Cupriavidus necator: one gene and its partner. The protein of the gene in region 1 interacts with the protein of each later gene in a pairwise test. Links are inferred from orthologs where the notes say so. Each region holds a gene or a part of one and is shown in the gene's direction. Other genes may lie near its edges.

Region 1 (7,977 bases):
CACAGCGCGTTGGCGGTGGCCGGGGTCCAGGAGCTGTCGCGCCAGCAGAGCTCGTTCGTGCCATTCTTCCACACGTACTCGCTCGTACCGTTGCCCCAGTTGTCGTTCACTGCCTTCTTTTCATAAGGGACGGACTGAGCTTGAGCGGATGCAGCCATTACTGCGGTAGCTGCAACGAGCGCGAGCTTGGCAAATTTTTTCATATTTCTCCTCTCAGGATGAGATCACCGCAGGGTTACTGCGAGCAAATGGACGAAAACAAGTCATACATTCTTCGGAGTATAACATTCTCGATGTGGTGGATGCTCCACTTCGAACAATGTCTGGCTCTTCGCTGGGGAATTGTGCCACAAGGGTCGTTTCCTAAGAAGTAAATATATTCGATTCGCCGCATGGGTTTTGGGCCTGTGGTGTTTGTGCAACATAGGTCTTGTGTCGCCCGCAAAGCCTTGTGGCATCAGGGATTCCGGGTTTCAGCGAGGGCCTCGGGAGGTGTGCGCAAGGGCTGTCCGGAGAGCGGCAGGCGGGGGGTGGCGGCATGTTAGAATGACACGTTGCCCAGCCGTCAGGCGCCCACTGTGCCGCGCGCTAAAGGGCCTGTCATTCGCTTAAACCTGCCGCATAAACCACGCCGCAATGGATCCATTCGCAAAAGAAACCCTTCCGGTCTCCCTCGAAGAGGAAATGCGCCGCTCCTATCTCGATTACGCCATGAGCGTGATCGTGGGCCGGGCGCTTCCTGATGTGCGGGACGGCCTGAAACCGGTGCACCGGCGCGTGCTGTTTGCGATGCACGAGCTTAACAACGACTGGAACCGACCCTACAAGAAGTCGGCCCGTATCGTCGGTGATGTGATCGGTAAGTATCACCCGCACGGCGATACCGCAGTCTACGACACCATCGTCCGCATGGCGCAGGACTTCTCGCTGCGCTACATGCTGGTCGACGGCCAGGGTAATTTCGGTTCGGTCGACGGCGATAACGCCGCGGCCATGCGTTATACCGAAATCCGCCTGGCGAAAATCGCCCACGAGATGCTGTTCGACATCGACAAGGAAACCGTCGATTTCGACAGCAACTACGACGGCTCTGAAAAAGAGCCTTCGATCCTGCCGGCGCGTATTCCCAATCTGCTAATCAACGGTTCGTCCGGTATTGCGGTGGGCATGGCCACCAATATCCCGCCGCATAACCTGAATGAAATCGTCGATGGCTGTCTGCACCTGCTGCGCAACCCGCAGGCGACGGTGGATGAACTGATTGAATTGATTCCGGCGCCTGATTTTCCGACCGCCGGGATTATCTATGGCATCCAGGGCGTTCGCGAAGGCTATCGCACCGGCCGCGGCCGCGTGGTGATGCGGGCCAAGACGCACTTCGAGGACATCGACCGCGGCCAGCGCCAGGCGATCATCGTCGACGAGCTGCCCTACCAGGTCAACAAGCGCACCTTGCTCGAACGCATCGCCGAACTGGTCACTGAAAAGAAGATCGAGGGCATTTCCGACATCCGCGACGAGTCGGACAAGTCCGGCATGCGCGTGGTGATCGAGCTCAAGCGCAACGAGGTGCCCGAGGTTGTTCTCAACAACCTATATAAGAACACCCAGCTGCAGGACACCTTCGGCATGAACATGGTGGCGCTGGTCGACCGCCAGCCGCGCCTGCTGAACCTGCGCCAGATGCTGGAGTACTTCCTGGCGCACCGGCGCGAAGTCGTCACCCGCCGCACGGTATTCGAGCTGCGCAAGGCGCGCGAGCGCGGCCACGTGCTGGAAGGCCTGGCCGTCGCGCTGGCCAACATCGACGAATTCATCGCCATCATCAAGGCCGCACCGACTCCGCCGATCGCCAAGCAGGAACTGATGGCGAAGGCATGGGATTCGGCCCTGGTCCGCGAAATGCTTGCGCGCGCCGAAGGCGAGACCCCGGGCGGCCGCGCCTCCTATCGTCCGGACGGGCTGCCGCCGGTGTTCGGCATGCAGGCAGACGGCCTGTACCGCCTGTCGGATGGCCAGGCGCAGGAAATCCTGCAAATGCGCCTGCAACGCCTCACCGGGCTCGAGCAGGACAAGATCGTCCAGGAATATCGCGACATCATGGCGGTAATCACCGATCTTCTGGATATCCTGGCGCGGCCGGAGCGTATTACTGCCATCATCGTCGACGAACTCACCGCTATCCGCGCCGAATTCGGCGATGAGCGCCGTTCGCAGATCGAGCTGAACGCGACCGAGCTGGACACCGAAGACCTGATCACCCCGCAGGACATGGTGGTCACGCTGTCGCACAGCGGCTATATGAAGAGCCAGCCGATTTCCGAGTACCGCGCGCAAAAGCGTGGCGGACGCGGCAAGCAGGCGGCAGCGACCAAGGAAGACGACTGGATTGACACGCTGTTCGTGGCCAATACCCACGACTACATCCTGTGCTTCTCCAACCGCGGCCGGCTCTACTGGCTGAAGGTGTATGAGGTGCCGCAGGGCTCGCGCAACTCGCGCGGGCGCCCGATCGTCAACATGTTCCCGCTGTCCGAAGGCGAGAAGATCAATGTGATCCTGCCGGTCAAGCAGTTTGACGCCGAGCACTTCATCTTTATGGCCACCGCCCGCGGCACGGTCAAGAAGACCGCGCTGACCGAGTTCTCCAATCCGCGCAAGGCCGGCATCATCGCGGTCGACCTGGACGAGGGCGACTACCTGATCGGCGCGGCCGTGACCGACGGCCAGCACGATGTGATGCTGTTCTCCGATGCCGGCAAGGCCGTGCGCTTCGACGAGAACGACGTGCGTCCGATGGGCCGCCAGGCGCGCGGCGTGCGCGGCATGAACCTGGAAGACGGCCAGACCGTGATCGCCATGCTGGTGGCGCCGGCCGAGACCGCCGAAGAGGCTGAGGCGGGCATGCGCGGCAGCGTGCTGACCGCGACCGAGAACGGCTACGGCAAGCGCACCCCCATTGCTGAGTACACTCGACACGGTCGCGGCACCAAGGGCATGATTGCGATCCAGACGAGCGAGCGCAATGGCCGTGTGGTGGCGGCAGCACTGGTTTCGCCCGAGGATGAGATCATGCTGATCACCACCGGTGGCGTGCTGATCCGTACCCGCGTGGCTGAAATCCGCGAAATGGGCCGCGCCACGCAGGGTGTCACGCTGATCAACGTTGACGAAGGCACCAAGTTGTCCGGGCTGCAGCGCATCGTCGAAAGCGATGCCGATAACGGTGCCGGTGGCGACGAGGCTGAAGACGCCGACGGTGCAGAAGGTGCTGCCGGGGCCGACTTGGACGCTAATCCGTAAGACAAATCGTAAATTGTTGCAACAATAGGACGCCCGCCGGAACTCGCGTCGCGGCTGTCCGGACTAAAACGGACGTATTTACCAGGGAGTCACAATGCTCAAAACCTATCGACGTATCGCAGTTCTGGCCGCTTTCGTTCCGACCTTCATGATGGCGCAGCACGCCCATGCGCAGGATGCGGAAAAGACAGCAGCCATCAAGGAACTGCTTTCCGTCATGCAGGCAGACCAGGCTGTCAAGGGCCAGGCCGAAAACTGGCAGCAAGGCGCCAAGCAGGAAGCTCCGCTGGTGCTGGAACAAGTGCTGGTCGAGAACAAGACCCTGAACGACAAGCAGAAGCAGGCCGCTGTCGAAAAGCTGAAGAAGAACGGCGCGGTCCAGCGCATGGTTGACGGCGCCGGCTCGGCCTTCAGCACCGATGGCTTCCGCAAGGACGCGATCCAGGCGCACTACGATGCCTTCGGCAAGTACTACTCGACGGCGGAACTCAAGGACCTGACCACCTTCCTGAAGTCGCCGACCGGCCAGAAGTTCATGGCCAACCAGGGCAAGGCGACCCAGGAGATCTGGGGTTCGATGATGCAGAAGTACGGCCCGCAGGTCGGCAAGTCGATGCGCGACGCCGCAGAGAAGGAAATCACCGCCGCTTCGAAGTGATGCTGGCGTGATCCGCCACTGAATCAGACCGCCGTCCGCCTGCAGCCTTGCAGGCAAGTGCGGCCCCGGGGCCTGGCCCCGGGTGCCCAACGGGGCGCGGGTTTGAGGGATAATGGCTGCTTGGGTAACACCGGCAGCCATTTTTCCATTCCCCGTCTCATGAACGATCCCCAGAATCCCGCTCTTGCCGGCATGATGCAGCGTGCATTGGCCGAACGTGTCTACAACTTCTCCCCTGGCCCGGCGGCGCTGCCCGCCGAAGTGCTGCAGCAGGCTGCCGAGGAGATGCTGTCCTGGCACGGGACCGGGGTTTCGGTGATGGAAATGAGCCACCGCAGCCGCGAATTCGAAAGCATCCATAACGAAGCGATCGCTGACCTGCGCGAGTTGCTGCACATCCCCGCCAATTTCAAGGTGCTGTTCCTGCAAGGTGGCGCCATTGGCGAAAACGCCATCGTGCCGCTGAACCTGATGCGGCTGCGCAGCGCCGAGCAGCCCAAGGCCGATTTCGTCGTCACCGGCACCTGGTCGGTCAAGACCGAGCAGGAAGCCCGCCGCTATGGCGCGGTCAATATCGCGGCCACCAGCGAGGCGGAGAAATTCCACCGCATCCCCGACATTGCTGACTGGAAGCTGTCGGACGATGCCGGGTACGTGCACCTGTGCACCAACGAGACCATCGTCGGCGTGGAGTTCCAGGACATTCCCGATATCGGCCAGGTCAAGGGCGACCGCGTGGTGGTGGCGGATGCTTCCAGCCATATCCTGTCGCGCCCGATCGACTGGTCGCGCGTGCAGGTGGTCTACGGCGGCGCGCAGAAGAATATCGGCCCGGCCGGCGTCACCATCGTGATCGTGCGCGACGACCTGATCGGCCATGCCCACCCGCTGTGCCCGTCGGCATTCAACTGGCGCCTGGTGGCCGAGCACAACTCGATGTACAACACGCCGCCGACCTATGCGATCTATATCGCCGGCCTGGTCTTCAAGTGGCTCAAGCGCCAGGGCGGCGTGCCCGCGATCGAGCAGCGCAATATCGCCAAGGCGTCGGCGCTGTACAACTACCTGGACCAGAGCGATTTCTATCGCAACGAGATCCATCCGAGCTGCCGCTCGCGCATGAACGTGCCGTTCTTCCTGGGCGACGAATCGCGCAATGAGGTGTTCCTGCAACAGGCGCGGGCCAACGGCCTGGTGCAACTCAAGGGACACAAGACCGTTGGCGGCATGCGCGCCAGCATCTATAACGCGATGCCGCTGGAAGGCGTGATGGCGCTGGTCGATTTCATGCGCGAGTTCGAGCGTACGTCCGCCTGACGCGCATTCCCGCTGGCTGCCCGCGCACCTCAGGCACAGTGCGCCGGCAGGCAGAGGTCAGTTTTTCTCCGGCCGCCGCGCCCCGGCGGCCCACCGGATTCATACAAAATGACAAGCCAAGACCGCACCCCCGCGCGCGAGGAGACGCCGCCCAACGAGCAGCAGAACGACACCCACCTGAGCGAAGCCGAGCGCAAGCTGTCGGTCGAGCTGAGCCCGCTGCGCGAGCAGATCGACACCGTTGACCGCGAACTGCTGGCGATGCTGAACCGCCGCGCCAAACTGGCACTCGAGGTCGGTGAGGTCAAGAAGAAGTACGGTGCGCCGGTGTTCCGCCCGGAGCGCGAGCTGCAGGTGATCCGCAAGGTGCAGGGCGCCAACCCCGGCCCGCTGCTGGGCGAAAGCGTTGCGGCGATCTGGCGCGAGGTGATGTCCGCCTGCCGCGGGCTGGAAAAGCCGCTGGAAGTGGCTTTCCTCGGCCCGGCCGGCACGTTCTCCGAGCAGGCGCTGTATGCGCACTTCGGCCATGAGGTGTCGGGCGTGCCTTGCCCGAGCATCGACGAGGTGTTCCGTGCCGTCGAGGCGGGCACGGTCGAGTACGGCGTGGTGCCGGTCGAGAACTCCACCGAGGGCGCGGTGTCGCGCACGCTCGACCTGTTCCTGCAGACCTCGCTGAAGATCAGCGGCGAGATCGCGCTCAAGGTGCACCACAACCTGATGGCATCCACGCCCGACATGCAGGGCGTCACGGTGGTGCGCGCGCATGCGCAGGCACTGGCGCAGTGCCAGCACTGGCTGACCGCCAACTATCCGCACCTGGAGCGCCAGGCGGTGTCGAGCAATGCCGAGGCCGCGCGCATGGCCAGCGAAGACCCGACCGTGGCCGCGATTGCCGGCGAGTCCGCCGCCAACCGCTATCACCTGCATATCGTGCGCACGCATATCCAGGACGATCCGCACAATCGCACGCGCTTTGCCGTGATTGGCCGCTATGAGACCGAGCCGTCGGGCAGCGACCAGACCTCGATGATCCTGTCGGTACCTAACAAGGCCGGCGCGGTGTACCAGCTGCTGGCGCCGCTGGCGGAGAACGGTGTGTCGATGTGCCGCTTCGAGTCGCGCCCGGCGCGCAGCGGCGCGTGGGAGTACTACTTCTACGTCGATGTGGAAGGGCACCAGCATGAGCCGGCAGTGGCGCGCGCCATCGAAGAGCTGCGGCGCAACGCGGCTTACCTGAAGGTGCTGGGCTCGTATCCGTCGAGCAAGTAAGGCAGCCAGGCAAGAACAAGGAGACGAGATGGCGGAGCAGGGTAAGCAAGGCGGCACGGTGTTCGGACCCGGCTATGTGCGGGCGATTTCGCCGTACGTGGCCGGCAAGCCGATTTCGGAAGTCGCGCGCGAGTTCGGCCTGGACGAGGCCGGCATCGTCAAGCTCGCCTCCAATGAGAATCCGCTCGGCATGCCCGAGTCGGCCCGCCGCGCGGTGGCCGATGCGGTGGCTGAACTCGGCCGCTACCCGGATTCCAACGGCTTTGCGCTGAAGGGCGAGCTGTCGGCGCGCTTCGGCGTGCCCGCCGACTGGCTGACGCTGGGCAATGGCAGCAACGACATCCTGGAGCTGGCCGCGCATGCGCTGGTGGAGCCGGGTCAGTCGATCGTCTATGCCGAGTACTCGTTCGCGGTCTACGCGCTGGCCACGCAGGAGATCGGCGCACGCGCCATCGAAGTGCCCGCGCGCGACTACGGCCATGACCTGGAGGCGATGGCCGCGGCGATCGCGCCCGATACGCGCCTGGTCTTTATCGCCAACCCGAACAACCCGACCGGCACGTTCGTGCCGGCCGCGCAGATCGAAGCCTTCCTGCAGCGGGTGCCGGCCAATGTGGTGGTGGTGCTGGACGAGGCGTACAACGAATACCTGGATGCCGACCAGCAATACGATTCGCTCGCCTGGGTGCGCCGCTACCCGAACCTGATGGTGTCGCGCACGTTCTCCAAGGCCTATGGCCTGGCGGGCCTGCGCATCGGCTACGCGGTGGCGCAGCCGGAGCTGTCGGACCTGCTGAACCGCATCCGCCAGCCGTTCAACGTCAACAGCGTGGCGCAGGCCGCGGCCATCGCCGCGCTGGGCGATGCCGGGTTCCTGCGCCGCAGCGCCGAGCTGAACCGTGCCGGCAAGCGCCAGCTGACCGATGCCTTCGACCGGCTCGGGCTGGAATACGTGCCGTCTTCCGGCAACTTCGTGATGGTGCGCGTGGGCGATGACGACGGCGCCGGCGCGCGCGTCAACCTGGCGTTGCTGAAGCAGGGCGTGATCGTGCGGCCGGTGGGCAACTACAACCTGCCGCGCTGGCTGCGCGTGACCATCGGCCTGGCCGAGGAGAACGCGGCCTTCATCGCGGCGCTGGAGCGGGCGTTGGCGTGAGCGCGGCTACAATTGCGGCGTTTCGCTGCAGGCTGCTTGCCTGCCTCGTTGCCAATCATCGATTTACCTCGGCCTGGTCCGAGCCACTGCCCCTAGCGGCCTGAGATTGTGAGTGCATTGCATTTTTCCCGTGTTGTCATTGTCGGTGTCGGCCTGATCGGCGGCTCGCTCGCGCTGGCGCTCAGGCGCGCCGGCGTGGTGGGCACGGTGGTCGGGGTGGGGCGCTCGCCGGCGTCGCTGCAGAAGGCGCTGGACCTTGGCGTGATCGACGAGG
Region 2 (16,058 bases), on another replicon or contig:
GATGATGCATACGGTGGCGATGATCGCGCTGCCGCTGATCTATGCGGTCTACGTCGGCGTGGCCGAGGCCGCGCGCGATATCGCGCTGCAGCTGGCGCGCCAGCGGCGCCTGAGCGCACATGCGGTGGAAGCCGCCGGGCGCCTGTGCAACGAGGCCGATGCCGCGCAGCTGGCGCTGGATGCGATGTTCGCGGCGGCATCGGGGCAGGCGCCGGGCGCGGTCACCACCAACCGCATCATGTGCGCCCGCACGCTGGCCGCGCGCGCGGTGCTGGCGACGGTCGAGGCGGCGATGGACCTGGCCGGCGGCGCGGGCTTCTATCGCGATGCCGGGCTGGAGCGGCGCTTTCGCGATGCGCAGGGCGCGCGCTTCCATCCGCTGCAGGCCGGTGCCCAGCAGGAGTACGCAGGGCGCATGGCACTGGGGCTGGATCTCGATGCGCCGCCCGGCGAGGTGCGGCCTGCCGCGCAATGATCCCCGCCCTGGCGCCGCTGCCGTATGACACGCAAGCCTGCAACGACAGCGGCCAGGACGACCCGGCCCGCGCCATCAGCCACGATGGCGCGGCGCGGCGGGCCTTGCGCGATGCGCTGGGGCAGTTTGCCACGGGCGTTACCATCGTCACGGCCGCGGACGCCGACGGCCAGCCGGTCGGCGTCACGATCAATGCCTTTACCTCGGTGTCGCTCGCACCGCCGTTGCTGTTGTGGTGCCTGGCACGCAGCTCCGGCAGCCTGGCGGCGCTGCGTGCGGCGCCGTGCCACGCGATCAATGTGCTGGGGAGCGGGCAGCAGGCCTTGTGCCGGCGCTTCGCCGCGCGCGGTGCTGACCGCTTCGCGGGCGTCGATTGCCGCCCCGGGCCGTTTGGCACGGTGCTGAGCGGCGGCACGCTGGCGTACTTTATCTGCCGGCACCACTCGGTGCGCGTGGTGGGCGACCACGTGATCTTTGTCGTGGAGGTGGTGGCCTATGGATCGACGCCGGGCGCGCCGCTGGTGTTCCACGCAGGCGGGTTTGAGGTACCAGCGCCTTAGCCGCGCTTGCCCGCGATCACCAGCGCAATGCCGCCCAGCACCGCGGCCGCGCTCAATGCCAGCCGCAGGCTCAGGGCTTCACCGAGCAGCGCGATGCCGCCTGCCGCCGTAATGACCGGCACGCTCAGTTGCACGGTGGCGGCGATGGCGGCCTTCAGCTGCGGCACCACGGCATACCAGATGACATAGCCCAGCCCGGAGGTGATGGCGCCGGACAACAGCGCATAGGCCAGCCCCGCGCCGTCCAGTGATCGCTGCGCCTGCATCACCGCACCCAGCGCCAGCGCCATCGGCACCGCGCGCAGGAAGTTGCCCGCGGTGGTGGAAGCGGGATCCGCGGCGCGCCTGCCGCGCAGCGAATAAACGCCCCATGCGATGCCGGCCGCGATCATCAGCAGCGAGGACGGCAGCGGCGGCGTGGCCAGCCCTGGCAGCAACAGCCATACCAGCCCGGCCAGCGCCAGGGCCAGGCCAATCCATTGCTGCAGGCGCATGGGCTCGCCGGCATAGAGGCCATAGCCGGTCATGGTGGCCTGCACCGCCGCGAACAGCAGCAGCGCGCCGGTCCCCGCGGTGAGGCGCACATAGGCAAAGGAAAAGGCCGCGGCATAGCAGAACAGTGCAAGCGCGGAAATCCAGTTGCCTTCCACCGGCGGCAGCCGTTGCGCCACGACCGTGCGCACCAACTGGTGCCGCGCCACGACGATGACCCACAGCACCAGCGCCGCCGCGGCGACGCGGGCCAGCGTAAAGCTGGCCGCGTCGATGGTGGTGCCCTTCAGCGCGAGCCGGCACAGCAGTGAATTGCCGGCAAAGGCGAGCATCGCCAGTGCGGTCAGCACCACGGTGTTCGCGCGCGGCATGCGGCGGGGTGGGCGGTGGGCGCTGCGTGGTTCAGGCTGCGGGCGGTTCGTCGCCGATGGCGAACGAGGACAGGTGCTCGATCGCCCTGACCAGTCCGGAATGATCCCAGCCCGCGCCGCCCAGCCCGCTGCAGACATTGAACAGCTGCTGGCACGACGCCGTGTTGGGCAGGCCCACGCCGAGCTGGCGCGCGGTGGACAGCGCCAGTTCCAGGTCCTTCTGGTGCAGCGCGATGCGGAAGCCCGGGTCGAAGGTGCGCTTGATCATGCGTTCGCCATGCACTTCCAGGATGCGCGAGCTGGCAAAGCCGCCCATCAGCGCCTCGCGCACGCGCGCGGGATCGGCGCCGGCGCGGGCGGCCAGCACCAGCGCTTCGCTGACCGCCTCGATGGTCAGCGCCACGATCACCTGGTTGGCCACCTTGGCCACCTGGCCGTCGCCGGCCTCGCCCACGCGCGTGATGTTCTTGCCCATCAGCTGCAGGATCGGCAGCACGCGGTCGAATACTTCCTGCTTGCCGCCGGCCATGATCGACAGCGTGCCCGCCTTGGCCCCGACCTCGCCGCCGGAGACCGGCGCATCGATATAGTCGACGCCGAGCGCTTCGATGCAGCGCGCGAACTCGCGCGTGGCGATCGGCGAGATCGAGCTCATGTCGATCACGGTAATGCCGCCTGCCGTGTCGGCAAGGCCGTCAGCGACCCCCTTCTCGCCAAACAGCACCCGCTCCACGTCGGGCGTGTCAGGCAGCATCAGGATGATGGTTTCCGACTGCTTCGCCACCTCCTCGGCGCTGGCGCAGGCTTTCACGCCGGCATCCTGGAGGTCCTGCGGCACGCCGCTGCGCGTATGGGCGAACACGGTATGCCCGCCGTCGACAAGGTGCTGCACCATGGGCTTGCCCATCACGCCAAGTCCGATAAAGCCGATCTTGCTCATGTCAGTGTCCGGTAGTGGTCAGGCGCCAGGCCGGCCGTGCGTCGCGCACGACGCCGGGTTCATCTCTGATGATAGTCAGTCGCACGCCAGCGCAGACAGCGGCCCCGGCGCAGGCTGCGCGCCGGCGCGCGCGGCCGCCACCCGCGCCGCGGCGTCGTCCAACTGCGCCAGCGTGCCGGCGTCGACCGGCATATGAGTGGCGCGGGCGGCGCGCCAGGCCCGTTCGGGCTCGCCCGGCAGGCGGATGCCATCCTGCCCCGGCTGCAGCCGCGAGGCCTTCATCCAGTCGGCGAACGCCGCCACCTCATGCCCGAATGACGTGCTGTTGCCCAGGCGCGCGGGATCGAACACGATCGCCAGCATGTTGTTCCAGACCGCGTGCTCATGCCGCAGCGTTTCGGGGCGGATGGTGTGGCCGCCGGTGACCGCGGCACCCAGCAACTCGCACATCACGGCCAGCACATGGCCCTTGTGTTCGCCAAAGGGCCGCAGCGCGCCTTGCGGCGCGCCGTCGGCGGGGTACATCACGGCAGGATCGGCGCTGGGCTCGCCATGCGCGTCCAGCAGGCAGCCGGGCGCCACCGGCACGCCCTTGTTGTGGGCCACACGCACCTTGCCCAGCGCAATCGCGCTGGTGGCGAAGTCCAGCACCAGCGGCGGCTCGCCCGCCACCGGCACGCCGATGGTGAACGGGTTGGTGCCGTAGCGCGCATCGTAGCCGCCGTGCGGTGCCACGATGGGCTTGGACAGCACGTTGACGAAATGGATCGAGATCATGCCGGCGGCGGTGGCCTGCTCGGCCCAGTGGCCCACGCGCCCCAGGTGGTGCGACTGCCGCAGGCCCATCACGCAGACGCCATGCTCGCGCGCGCGGCCGATGGCCATGTTCATGGCCTGCGCCGTCACCGCCTGGCCCATGCCGCGGTTGCCGTCCAGGCTCAGCATGCTGCCGGCATCGTGCAGCACGCTGACCTGCTGGTTCAGCTGCAGCTCGTCGGCCTGCCAGGCCAGCACATAGCGCGGGATCATGCCGACGCCGTGCGAGTCATGCCCGCTCAGGTTGGCGCCGACCAGGTGGTCGGCCGTCAGGCGCGCCTCTTGCGCGCTGCTGCCCGCGGCAAGCCAGAGATCGGCCACCCACTGGTGCAGGGCGGCGGTAGGGATGCGGTGTTCGCTCATATCGGCCTTGGCTAGGGATGAAAAAAGCCCCGTGCCGTGTGACGGCAACGGGGCTTCATGATACGGCCGGCGCGAGCTTGGTGGCGCCGGCATGGCCGGTGATCGGCTACTGCTTACTGGCGCAGCGCAGCTTCGGCAGGTGACTGGCCAAGGATTTCGCGGATACGGGCCAGGTAGGTATCGCCCACCGCGCGGTGCATGCGCGCCGCCTCGGCCGCGAACTGGCGCCGGCTGGGCGGGCGGATGCCCAGGCTGCGGCAGATCGTTGACAGATAAGGCTTGCGCTGGCCGCCCAGGCGCAGCGCCGCGGTCTGCAGCGCGGCATCGCCGATGCGACCGCGCAGCCAGGCAAGCACCTGGCGGTCATAGTCGTTTTGCACACGGATCAGGTGTTCCATGGACGGGACTCCTACTGTTCATCCATACAGGTACTGTAAATATATACAGTATCCAGAGGGATGCAAGGAGTTTGTCCAGGAATACTTCGGGCGAAAGGCCAAGTTGGCTACAAGCCACCCAGGGCGTTCACGGTGAACGCCAGAATCCCCATGTTGAAAAGGAACGCGGCCACGCAGTGGCCCAGGACCACCCTGCGCATGTGTGCGCCGGCGATGGTCACGTCAGAAGTCTGGAAAGTCATGCCCAGCGTGAAGCTGAAATAGAGGAAGTCCCAATAGCTGGGGTGCTGCACGCCCGGCACCTGCAGCCCGCCCTGGTCGCCGGTGGCGGTCTGGAGGTAGTAGAGATGCGCATAGTGCAGCGTGAAAACGGTGTTGGCAAAAAGCCAGGAAAGGATAAGCGTGGCGACGATCAGCGCGATGTCGGCCCAGTGCGGTGTCTCGGGGCGCGCGATCAGCGTGCCGATTGCGACCAGGATCACCATCGAGAGCAGCACGGTGATCGTGAGCAGCGCTGTGCGGTTGGCATCGTTGTGTTCCGCCGTGCGCCGCATGGCCGCAGCATCGGCGCGCAACAGCGGCAGCGCGGCGCCAAGGAAGACAAGGGCCGCGAGATCGAAGCCGATCAGCAGGGCGATGCGTGGCTCTGCGCCGAGCGCACCCGCGGCAAAGGTCGCAACGATCAATATGGCGCCGCACAGCAGAAAGCGTGCGGGTGCGATGCGCTTGCCGATAGCGAAGCGGGCGGGTCTGTTCATGGGGTATTCATCCGGATGACCCTTCGTCAGGAAAGGAGGCTGGCCATGCGTGAATAATATCCGTGCCGTCGCGCAGTTTGTTACGCTGCATGCGCCTTTCATTTGGCGGCCTCGAGGTCGATAATGGCCCTGTGCCATGACCGGCAAGGAGAGACGCAATGACCAAAAGCTCTTCCTCCACGGATAAGCCCGATCTCACCCAGGGCGTGCCGCTGGCTGACCTTGCTGACGGCGGCATGGTCACAGGCCAGGTTGGCGGCAAACCGGTCTTGCTTGTGCGTCGGGCTGATGAACTGTTTGCCATCGGTGCGACCTGTACCCACTATGGCGGGCCACTGGCGGACGGCCTGCTGGTCGGCGATACGATCCGATGTCCGTGGCATCACGCCTGCTTCAGTCTTCGCACCGGCGAGGTCCTCGGGCCGCCCGCCCAGGACGATCTGAAATGCTGGCGCGTGGAACAGCAAGACGGGAAGGCCTTCGTCCGCGACGCGCTGCCGGCGGTGCGGCCACCGAGGCTTGCCTCGGCCCGGCTCCCTGAATCCGTGGTGATCATCGGCGGCGGCGCCGCCGGGACTGCCGCGGTCGAAACCCTGCGGCGCGAAGGCTATAGCGGCCCCGTCACGCTGCTGAGTGCCGATCGCTCATTGCCGTACGATCGGCCGAATCTGTCGAAAGACTACCTCGCCGGGACAGCAAACGCGGACTGGCTGCCAATGCGGCCACCGACGTTCTACGCGGATCACGACATCGACGTGCGCTCCGACAACCGTGTCGTCAAGCTCAGCCCCGAGCAAAAATCCGTCACGCTCTCGGACGGCAGCAACGTGAGCTACGGCGCGCTTCTGCTTGCCGTCGGTGCCGTGCCGATACGGCTGGACGTTCCTGGCGCAACCTTGCCGCACGTGAGCGTGCTCCGCACGCTGGCCGACTGCGACGCCCTGATCGCGCGTCTCGGCACGGCACGCCGATGCGTCGTGGTGGGCGCAAGCTTTATCGGGATGGAAGTCGCGGCAGCGCTGCGAACGCGAGGACTGGAAGTGCATGTTGTCGCGCCCGAAGCGCATCCGATGGAGCGGGTCCTGGGCGCGACGCTCGGCGACATGATCAAGGCGCTTCACGAATCGCACGGGGTAACGTTCCATCTCGGGGCCACGGTGGCAGAGATTCAGCCGGATCGGGTGAGATTGTCGACCGGCGCGGAGCTGGCCGCCGACCTGGTCGTGACCGGGATCGGCGTTCGCCCCGACGTGGCCTTGGCGCAGGACGCCGGCCTCGCACTGGACAAGGGCGTGGCGGTCGATGAATTCCTCCAGACCAGCGAACCTGACATCTATGCCGCGGGCGATATTGCGCGCTGGCCCGACCCGGGAACGGGCCAGCGTATCCGCGTCGAACACTGGGTGGTCGCCGAGCGCCAGGGCGTGGTGGCAGCGCGAAATATCCTGGGACAGCGGCAACGCTTTGCGGCCGTGCCATTCTTCTGGACCCAGCACTATGATGTGGCCATCAACTACGTAGGCCACGCGGAGCAATGGGATCGTTTCGATGTCGACGGCGATCCCGCCGCGCATGACTGTACGGTGACCTATTGGGGCAAGGATAAAAGGCTTGCGGTCGCCACGGTCGGGCGCGACCTGGCGAGCCTTCGCGCGGAGGTGGCGTTCGAGCAGGAGACGACAGGACACTAGGCAGGGGCGAGTGCGCGGTCCGCAAGCCCTTCAAGCAGGTCGGCCGACGGGACAAAGAACAGGCTGCCGGTGACCGCCTTGCTGAAGTCAAGCAGCCGGTCGTAATTGCCGGGCGGCAATCCGACGAACATGTTCTCGAGCATCTTCTCGATCGGCGCGGGCGAACGGGCGTAGCCGATGAAGTAGGTGCCGAACTCGCCCGCGCCAGGGCGGCCGAACGGCATGTTGTCACGCAGGATCTTCACTTCCTGCCCGTTCTCGACCAGCGTAGTCAGCGAACTGTGCGATGACGATGGCTTGACCTCTTCGTCCAGTTCGATGTCGGACAGTTTCTTGCGCCCGATGATCAGTTCCTGTGTCTCCACGGGAAGGGCGTTCCACGCGGTCATATTGTGCAGATACTTCTGCACGATGACGTAGCTGCCACCGGCAAACTCGGCATCCTCGTCGCCGATCACCGTGAAATCGACCGCCTCGCGTCCGGCCGGATTCTCCGTGCCATCGACAAAGCCGATCATCGCCCGCATGTCGAAGTTGCGGAAGCCGTGCACCTCGTCGACAACCTGGATCGCATCGCCGAGCTTGCCGAGCAGTTGCGTGGCAAGCTCAAAGCAGAGGTCCATCGATTCGGCACGGATGTGCAACAGCAGGTCACCCGGCGTGGCGATGGCGACGCGATCGCCGGTGCCGAACTCCCGGAACGGGTGCAGCGCCGCGGGACGGGGCTTGCCGAACAGCCTGTCCCACGCGTCGGCGCCGAAGCCGCAGACACAGGACAGGTTGCCTGACGGCACACGATGGCCGACCGCGCGCACGACGGCGGCAACGTCGGCACACCAAGCGCGGACGGTGCCGGCGTGGTCGTCGCCGTCGGTGAGCGTCGCAACGATGAATATGGCGCTGCGGGTGACTGTGCCGGAAACGGCCTGTGGTTCGGGGATCTTTGTAGGCATCGGACTCTTCATGTTGGTTATACCGATTCGGTTTGCGGGCTGACGGAAGAGAATTCAACGCATAAGCCTACACGAATTGAGTGGCGCCTCTGACCTTTCATTTTCTCCTGACCAGGCAGTGTCAGTTGCAGTTGTCAATCCAGGCAGCTGGAGCAAGGCCTGTGCCTGTGACGGCATCCTTGGGTAGTCAGGCGGTTCGGGCGCGCGGCAAGCGCTGCGCGGCATCCGCGACGGACAAAATGTCCATGCTGAGCCAGGTCTCGCGGGTCATTTTGTCCATTCCGTTGTCACATAAGGCATCGCTTATAGGCACGCAAAGAATCGCTGAATTTACCTTAAGTGGCCAGGCAATTATCTTGTCTCCAACGATGCAGGAACACTAAGCAAAGCGGCATCGAAGCACGCTTCAGCAAGCCTCATCGGCCATTCAAACAAGGATAGGGGAGACCATGCATGATCACGACGAGGATACCCCGGAGACCATCCCTGATGGTCTCCGTCACGTCAGTCTGCCGGGCTACCTGACGCAGCCATGATCGTCGGCACGGCAGGACATATCGATCATGGCAAGACCTGCCTGGTCAGGGCGCTGTCGGGCATGGATACCGACCGCCTGGAGGAAAGGAAGGCGCGCGGCTTCTCGATCGAGCTTGGCTATGCGTACGTGCCGCTCGAGAACGGCGACGTGCTCGGCCTGGTCGATGTCCCGGGCCATCAAAAGCTGATTCACACCATGGCCGCGGGCGCATGCGGCATCGACTTCGCGCTGCTCGTGGTCGCCGCCGATGACGGCGTGATGCCGCAAACGCGCGAGCACCTGGCCATTGTGCAACTGCTCGGCATCCGGCGCGGCGCGATCGCGTTGACCAAGGTAGATCGCGTGAATGACGTGCGGCTACGGCAGGTGCGTGAGGAGATCGCGTCTTTCCGGCGCGGCAGCATGCTGGAAGACGCCCCGGTTTTTGAAACCTGTGCAATGCGCGCCGACGACCCGGGTGTGAACGCGTTGAAGCGGCACCTGCATGCGGCGGCGGCCGCGTCGCGAACGAAGCGCGACGACGGGCTGTTCCGCCTTGCGGTTGACCGGGTCTTCACGCTTGCCGGGCAGGGGACGATCGTGACGGGAACCGTGGTGTCCGGGCGCATCCATGTCGGCGACAGGGTGTTGCTCGCGCCGAAGAACGAGTCTGTGCGCGTGAGCGGCATCCATGCGCAGAATCGTCCTGCTGCTGCCGGGCGGGCGGGGCAGCGCTGCGCGCTGAACCTGGCCGGCATCGACAAGGGCGCGATCGAGCGCGGTGACTGGGTGGTCGATGTGCGCCTGGCGCAGGCGTCGGAGCGCATCGATGTGATGCTGACCCTGTTGCCGGACGCCCCTGCGCTGGAGCACTGGGCGCCCATGCATGTTCACCTGGGCACGCAGCACCAGGTGGCGCATGTCGCGCTGCTCGATGGCCCGACGCTTGCGCCCGGCCAGCGCGCGCGCGTGCAGCTTGTGTTCGAGCGGCCGGTATGCGCGCTGCCTGGCGATCCCTTTGTCGTGAGGAACGCGCAGGCCAGCCGCACCATCGGCGGCGGCGATGTACTGGATCCGTTCGCGCCCGCGCGCAAGCGCCGTTCCCCGGCGCGGCTGGCTTGGCTCGACGCGATGCAGGCCATGCTTGACACCGGATCGGTCGGGGCATTGCTCGAGCAGGCGCCACACGGGCTGTCGCGCGCATTGCTGGAACGCCTGAGCGGCATGCCGGCGGCGGCCATCGAGCTGCCGTGTGACACGCGCGTGATCGAACTTCCGGGCAACGATGCCTTGCTGGTGTCCGGCGCGGCGTGGCGGGCGCTGACGGGGCGATTGACCACTGCGCTCCGGCAATTCCACCAACGCTCGCCGGATGTGCTTGGCCCGGAGGTGGCGCGCTTGCGCAGGATCGCTGCACCGCTGGCGCAAGACGCGTTGTGGTGCGCGCTCGTCGATGACGCCTGCGCGCGCGGCGAGATCGTCCGGACCGGCCCCTGGCTGCACCTGCCTGAGCACACCGTGACGCTCGACGACGCGGATCGCACGCTCGCCGCGACGCTGCAGCAGGACATGAAAGCGGGGCGCTTCGATCCGCCATGGGTGCGCGAGCTGGCGAGCGCGCATGGCGTGCCGGAGGACAAGGTGCGGCAACTGATGCGCAAGCTCGCGCGTCATGGCGAGACGTTTCAGGTCGTGCATGACCTGTTCTATGATCCGGAGGCTATTCGCGAGCTGGCCTTGCTCGCCGCTGTCGACGCCAGCAAGAACGCCGGTACGGTCGTCGCCGGGGCATTTCGCAATGCCACCGGACTCGGACGAAAGCGTGCGGTTCAGGTCCTGGAGTTTTTTGACCGTGTTGGCTATACGCGCTTCGACCGTGGCCGCCATCTGGTGCGCACGGACAGTCGTTGGCTGGAGTTGCTCTGACAGGGAAAACCGCCTGCCGCCATTGAGATTCCTGGGAATTCTCAAGCGTTGCGGGGCTCTCCACTCCTCCCTCCTCCCCACACTACATCCTTATCCACAAATTCGAGGCCGTATTGCGGTGACAGCAATACGACGATTCGCACTTTCGTAACGAACCTCCACCACGCGATCCCGGAATCGGCATCCTGTGCGCCAGCGGACGCGATGCGCGTGCGTCCGCGGCTTCGATGGAATAGGAGATAAATATCATAATTAAATTGGATATAAAGATCATGCTCATTTGAAATTTGAAATACATCGATTAGTCATCATTTTCCCATTTTTAATGCACTGCACGAAAACTGTGCGTGAATTTAAAAAGAATTCAGCGAATATCGTCCGAATACGGCATTTGGTGCTGGCATGCTACTTGCGCTAGGTATGTCCAGGCGCCAACGGCGGCGCAACATTAACTAGTAGTTACGACCAACGGTGGTCGTGATTCCGGGACAAAGGCGTCCGAGTCAGGCGAGCGGTGCTCGCTGGGCCGGATGCATTTTTTTTGTCTGTAAGTGGTGCACAGGGGGAGTCAGGGGTGTCAGTGATGCTGCAATCGATACCAAACACAAAGGCTGTCCAAGCGCCGGTCGTCGTGATCGGCACCGGGCCGGTGGGCGTGCGGCTTGCGCAGGACTTGCATCGTCGCGATCCTTCCATTCCGCTGGTGATCTACGGCAACGAACCATGGGAGCCATACAACCGCGTGCGCCTGTCTTCCTTTCTTGCCGGCGATGCGAGCTGGGCCACGCTCACGCAGGGGCTTGCACTGCCGCAGGGACCCGCGATCGCAGCGCGGCTCAATTGCGCAGTGGTGCATGTCGATCGCGGCGCGCAGGAGATTGAAGACTCGGCCGGGCGCACGCAACGCTATTCCCACTTAGTGCTGGCCACCGGATCACGTCCGCGGATCCCGGACGTGCCGGGCATCGGCCAGGCCAATGTCTACGTTTTCCGTGACATGAACGATACCCAGCGGCTGCTCGCACGCCGTATCCGCAGCCGCCGTACGGTGGTGTTGGGCGGGGGGCTGCTGGGCCTGGAAGCGGCGCGCGCAATGCAGCGCTTCAACACCGAGGTGCTGGTCATCGAGAACAACGACCGGCTGATGATGCAGCAATTGGACCAGGCCGCCGCGGATCTGCTGCGCGCCCATGTCGAGGCGGCCGGAATCCAGGTATTGACGGGCGCCGCAGTGAAACGCGTGCATGGTGAAGGAGCGGTTACCGGCATCACCCTGCGCACCGGCGATGTCATCGAATGCGATACCGTCGTGATTGCCGCCGGCATCAAGCCGAACACCGACCTGGCCCTGCAGGCCGGCCTGAATGTGGGGCGCGGCATTCGCGTCAGCGACCGCATGCAGACGTCCGATCCACATATCTACGCCGTTGGCGAATGCGCGGAACATCGCGAACAAGTGTACGGGATCGTCGCCCCTGGCCTGGAACAGGCGGCAGTCGCCGTGCATGCAATATGCGGCGGCGACGCCAGCTATGCCGGTTCGCTACAGGCAACGCGCCTGAAAGTGCTCGATATGCCGGTGTTCAGCGTGGGCCGCGTCGGCGAGCATGACGGTATCGGCTCGGCGAGCACGGCGGCTTATGAAGACAAAAAAACTGGCATCTACCGGAAGGTGCTGGTCGAGCGCGGTCATCTGATTGGCGCGATGGCGGTCGGCGAAGGCGCAGACCTGCGTCGGCTGCAGGACGCGGTCAGCGGCAATCACCGGATACTGCCATGGCAGCTTTGGCGGTTTCGCAGGACCGGCTCGCTGTGGCAGGAGGGCGAAGCCAGCGTCGTCAACTGGCCGGCAAGCGCGGTCGTCTGCAACTGCACCGGCGTTACCCGCGGTCAGCTTGGCGAAGCGGCGGCTGCCGGGTGCCGTTCGATCGAGCAACTCGCAGCGTGCACGCGTGCCTCTACGGTATGCGGTTCGTGCAAGCCGTTGCTGGCCGAGTTGGCCGGTGGCGCGGTGATGCGAGAACCGGTGCGCGCGCATCGTCCGCTCCAGGGCGCGGCCGCGGCGGCACTGGCGCTCGCCTTGCTGGCACTCGTTGCGCCTGCCATCCCCTTTGCGAAGACGGTGCAGCTGCAGTGGCGCTGGGACGAGCTATGGCTGGTGAGTTTGTATAAGCAGGTCAGCGGATTTTCCATTCTCGGGTTGAGCGTACTTGCCCTGCTTCTCTCATTCCGGAAGCGCTGGTCGCGCCTTGGCTATGGCGATTTTGCCATCTGGCGCGTGCTGCATGTGGTGCTCGGATTGGGTGTGCTGGCGGGACTCTATGCGCATACGGGAGGCAGGCTTGGCAGCCAGCTGAATTTCCTGTTGATGGCGAGTTTCACCGGCCTGATTCTGGCGGGCAGCATGTCGGGGCTGATGATCGCGCAAGGGCATCGCCTGCCAGTGGCACTGGTTCGGCGCTGGCGCGACAACAGCACCTGGGTGCACATCTTGCTGTTCTGGCCGGTACCCGTGCTGCTCGGGTTCCACATTCTCAAAACTTACTATTTCTAGAGCCTACCAGCGATGGCAAGCAAAAGCCGCAGAGTTCTGTGGGTCTACTGGGGTGTGTTGAGCGTGGCGATGCTGGCATATTTCTCGATTGGGCTGTTCTACAAGGAGGCGGCGAGGCATCCGCTCCTGGTATCCGCGCGCATGGCATTCCTGCCGGGTCAGACCAGCCACGGCCACTACCAGATCGAACTGGCGTGCGAGAGCTGCCACAGCAAGCCGTTCGCCGGCCCGGAGGCCATCCAGGAGGCATGCGCCAAATGCCATGAGAATGAGCTGAAGGAAGCCAGAGATTCGCATCCGGCCAGCAAGTTCGACGATCCGCGCAATGCCGAGCGGCTGGGAAAGATCGATGCGCAGGCATGCGTCACCTGCCATGCCGAGCACAAGCCGCGCACGACGCTTGCCATGGGCGTAACGCAGCCGCAGGACGTCTGCTACCACTGTCATGCCGGTCCGGACGAGATGCCGTCGGACCACAAGGACTTCAAGTTCGACAGCTGCACCGCGGCCGGCTGCCATAACTATCACGACAATCGCGCGCTGTACGAAGATTTCCTGCTAAAGCATGCGCAGGGCGGCAAGCTGAACGAAAAGCCGCTGCTGCCGCAGCGCGATTTTGCCGTAGCGGTGCGTGAGATGAGCGGCTACCCGGCGGCGAAGTATCCGTTCCGGACACTCTCGGCAGCCGAGCAGGATGCGCCGCACGGCAAGCGCGGCAGTACGGCGTTGCAGGCCGACTGGCTCGGCACCGCGCATGCCAGGGCTGGCGTCAATTGCACCGGTTGCCATGCATCGAAGGGCAAGGACGGTTCCACGAAATGGAGTGACCACCCAGGCAGCCCAGCAGCGTGCGAAGGATGCCATGCGGCCGAGGCCAAGGGGTTCCTGGCGGGAAAGCACGGCATGCGACTGGCGCAAGGCCTGACGCCGATGACGCCCGGCGACGCCCGTCTGCCAATGAAGGAAGCGGCTGCCCACACGGAACTTGGTTGTACTTCCTGCCATTCTGCCCATCGCTTCGATGCCAGGACAGCGGCGGTGGAGTCATGCATGAGTTGCCATGACGACAAACACACCCTGGCCTACAAGCGTTCGCCGCACTACGCGCTGTGGCAAAAGGAGACCGCCGGACAGGCGCCGCCGGGTTCTGGCGTGACATGCGCCAGCTGCCACATGCCGCGGGTGCGGATGTCCACCGACGAAGGCTCGCGCATCGTGGTTCAGCACAACCAGAACGATACCCTGCGGCCGAACGAAAAGATGATACGGACCACGTGCATAAGCTGCCACGGGCTCGGCTTCTCGATCGACGCGCTGGCCGACAAGACGTTGATCGACAACAACTTCAAAGGCATGCCGGCCCGGCACGTGAAGAGTATCGACATGGCTGTGGCCAAGGATGCGGAAACGCGCAGCAAGCGAAGCACGCCTTAGCTGCGCGTCGTTCTGGCGCTTGCGGGCTTCTTTTCAACAGTGAAGGAGAGAGAAATGAAACGATATGCGAACTTGCAGGCAAGCAGTCTGGCAATGGGCGCGGCGCTGGCCGTTAGCGCCTTTCCCGCGCACGCATCCGGCATCAGTCCAAAGGAAATGGCGGATGCCCTGCACGCCGTGATGGCGGCCGACCGGACCGTGTATACCCGCCTGATCGTCAACCGCCTGCAGAACGAAGAGAAGGTGATCAAGGCGACTGAGCACTGGAAGGATGAGAAGACATTGGTGCTGCCGGCGCAGATGTTTCGCTTCGGCGCGGAGGAGGTAGCCAAGAGCAAGCCGAATTTCAGTTATTCGCTGTTGTCCCTGTGGCCGCTGAATAAGCAGAACGCTGCGAAAACCCCAGTGGAGAAGGAAGGGCTGGACTTCGTCGCCAAGAACCCCGGAAAGAACTTCTACAAGGAAGAGACTCTCGGCAAGAAGACCTATTTCACCGCCGTGTACGCCGACACGGCGATCGCGCCGGCCTGCGTCACTTGCCACAACGGCCATAAGGACAGCCCGCGCACCAATTTCAAGATTGGCGACGTGATGGGTGGCGTGGTGCTGCGCATCCCTGTCAGCAATTGAGCCAGCGAAAAGCTGAGCGATGACGACGTGAAGGCAGTAGCGGATTACATGATCGCAATTGTCAAGTAAAGGAATATTCCATGACACCGCAAGAGATCACCCTGGTACAAAGCTCCTGGCAGAAGGTGGTGCCGATCAAGGAAAAGGCCGCCGAGCTGTTCTACGGCAAGCTGTTCGAAATGGATCCCTCGCTGAGGCCACTGTTCAAGGGCGACACCGTCGAACAGGGGCGCAAGCTGATGGCGATGATCAATGCCGTCGTCACGAAACTGGACCAGCTCGACGACATCGTTCCCGCTGTACAGGAACTCGGCCGGCGCCACGTCGCCTATGGCGTCAAGGACGAGGACTACGACACCGTGGCCGGCGCCCTGCTGTGGACACTGGGTGCCGGCCTCGGGGACGCCTTTACCGATGAGGTGAAGGGCGCCTGGACCAGCGCCTACGTGATCCTGGCCGGGGCCATGAAAGACGCCGCCGCGACCGCCTGGGACTGACTCAGGAGGAATGAGGCCATGCTGGAAGCAGTGTCACTGACCGCCGCGCGCGGCGACCGGCCGATTTTCATCAGGCTGGGGCTGCGCGTGGAGCCCGGGCAAGCGGTGCATGTCACAGGCGCCAACGGCAGCGGCAAGACTACCCTGCTGCGAATCCTGGCTGGCCTGCTGCGCCCGGAATCGGGCGAGATCCGATGGAACGGGTGTGCGGTGGCGGCGAGCCGGCCGCTGCCCGATTCCGCATACCTCGGTCACCGCAACGGCCTGAAAGCGGAGCTGAGCGCGCTGGAGAACCTGCGCAGTGCCTGCGCGCTGTACGGTTGCCGCACGGATCGTGCGCACCTGCAGCGGGTGCTGGCACAAGTCGGGCTGGCCGCTGGTGCCGACACCGCTCTCGGGCTGTTGTCGCAGGGGCAGCAGCGCCGGGTTGCGCTGGCGCGTGTGCTGTCCAGTGGCGCGAAGCTATGGCTGCTCGACGAGCCGACCACCGCACTCGACCAGTCCAGCATCCGGGCCTTTGAGGGATTGTGCGAACACCATCTGCAGTCGGGCGGCATGCTGGTGTTTGCGAACCACTACCCGCTGCGGCTGGTGGCCGCGCGGATGCGCGAGCTTGCCATCCCGGCGATCGCCGATCGATCGCAGCAGGAGGCGGCATGCTGGATCCGGTCCTGAAACTGATC

What was found.
Region 2: the proteins of serC (region 1) and selB interact in binary tests that used the Escherichia coli proteins (3 or more experiments, as listed by UniProt). The link is inferred for Cupriavidus necator from one-to-one orthologs.

What each region holds. Positions count from the first base shown.
Region 1 is NZ_CP066018.1:647,036-655,012, reverse strand. The notes cover bases 3,211-6,199. They hold serC (3-phosphoserine/phosphohydroxythreonine transaminase), read left to right. Parts: upstream 3,211-4,120; coding sequence 4,121-5,278; downstream 5,279-6,199. Other genes in these bases: pheA (prephenate dehydratase), read left to right, coding at 5,387-6,199; I6H87_RS03070 (DUF2059 domain-containing protein), read left to right, coding at 3,398-3,961; gyrA (DNA gyrase subunit A), read left to right, coding at 3,211-3,303. In the rest of the region: outer membrane protein OmpA, read right to left, coding at 1-203; more of gyrA, read left to right, coding at 637-3,210; more of pheA, read left to right, coding at 6,200-6,547; hisC (histidinol-phosphate transaminase), read left to right, coding at 6,576-7,703; I6H87_RS03050 (prephenate dehydrogenase), read left to right, coding at 7,812-7,977. UniProt on the Escherichia coli protein: Catalyzes the reversible conversion of 3-phosphohydroxypyruvate to phosphoserine and of 3-hydroxy-2-oxo-4-phosphonooxybutanoate to phosphohydroxythreonine. Is involved in both pyridoxine and serine biosynthesis.
Region 2 is NZ_CP066019.1:984,653-1,000,710, forward strand. Bases 7,923-10,804 are described here. They hold selB (selenocysteine-specific translation elongation factor), read left to right. Parts: upstream 7,923-8,349; coding sequence 8,350-10,260; downstream 10,261-10,804. Also shown: I6H87_RS23480 (acyl-CoA dehydrogenase family protein), read left to right, coding at 1-475; I6H87_RS23485 (flavin reductase family protein), read left to right, coding at 472-1,035; I6H87_RS23490 (DMT family transporter), read right to left, coding at 1,032-1,898; I6H87_RS23495 (2-hydroxy-3-oxopropionate reductase), read right to left, coding at 1,930-2,838; I6H87_RS23500 (malate/lactate/ureidoglycolate dehydrogenase), read right to left, coding at 2,914-4,017; I6H87_RS23505 (CppA family protein), read right to left, coding at 4,131-4,415; I6H87_RS23510 (DUF1345 domain-containing protein), read right to left, coding at 4,523-5,332; I6H87_RS23515 (FAD-dependent oxidoreductase), read left to right, coding at 5,332-6,864; I6H87_RS23520 (Dyp-type peroxidase), read right to left, coding at 6,861-7,817; I6H87_RS23530 (FAD-dependent oxidoreductase), read left to right, coding at 10,844-12,814; I6H87_RS23535 (ammonia-forming cytochrome c nitrite reductase subunit c552), read left to right, coding at 12,827-14,248; I6H87_RS23540 (Tll0287-like domain-containing protein), read left to right, coding at 14,303-14,878; I6H87_RS23545 (globin family protein), read left to right, coding at 14,959-15,375; cytochrome c biogenesis heme-transporting ATPase CcmA, read left to right, coding at 15,394-16,050; heme exporter protein CcmB, read left to right, coding at 16,032-16,058. UniProt on the Escherichia coli protein: Translation factor necessary for the incorporation of selenocysteine into proteins. It probably replaces EF-Tu for the insertion of selenocysteine directed by the UGA codon. SelB binds GTP and GDP.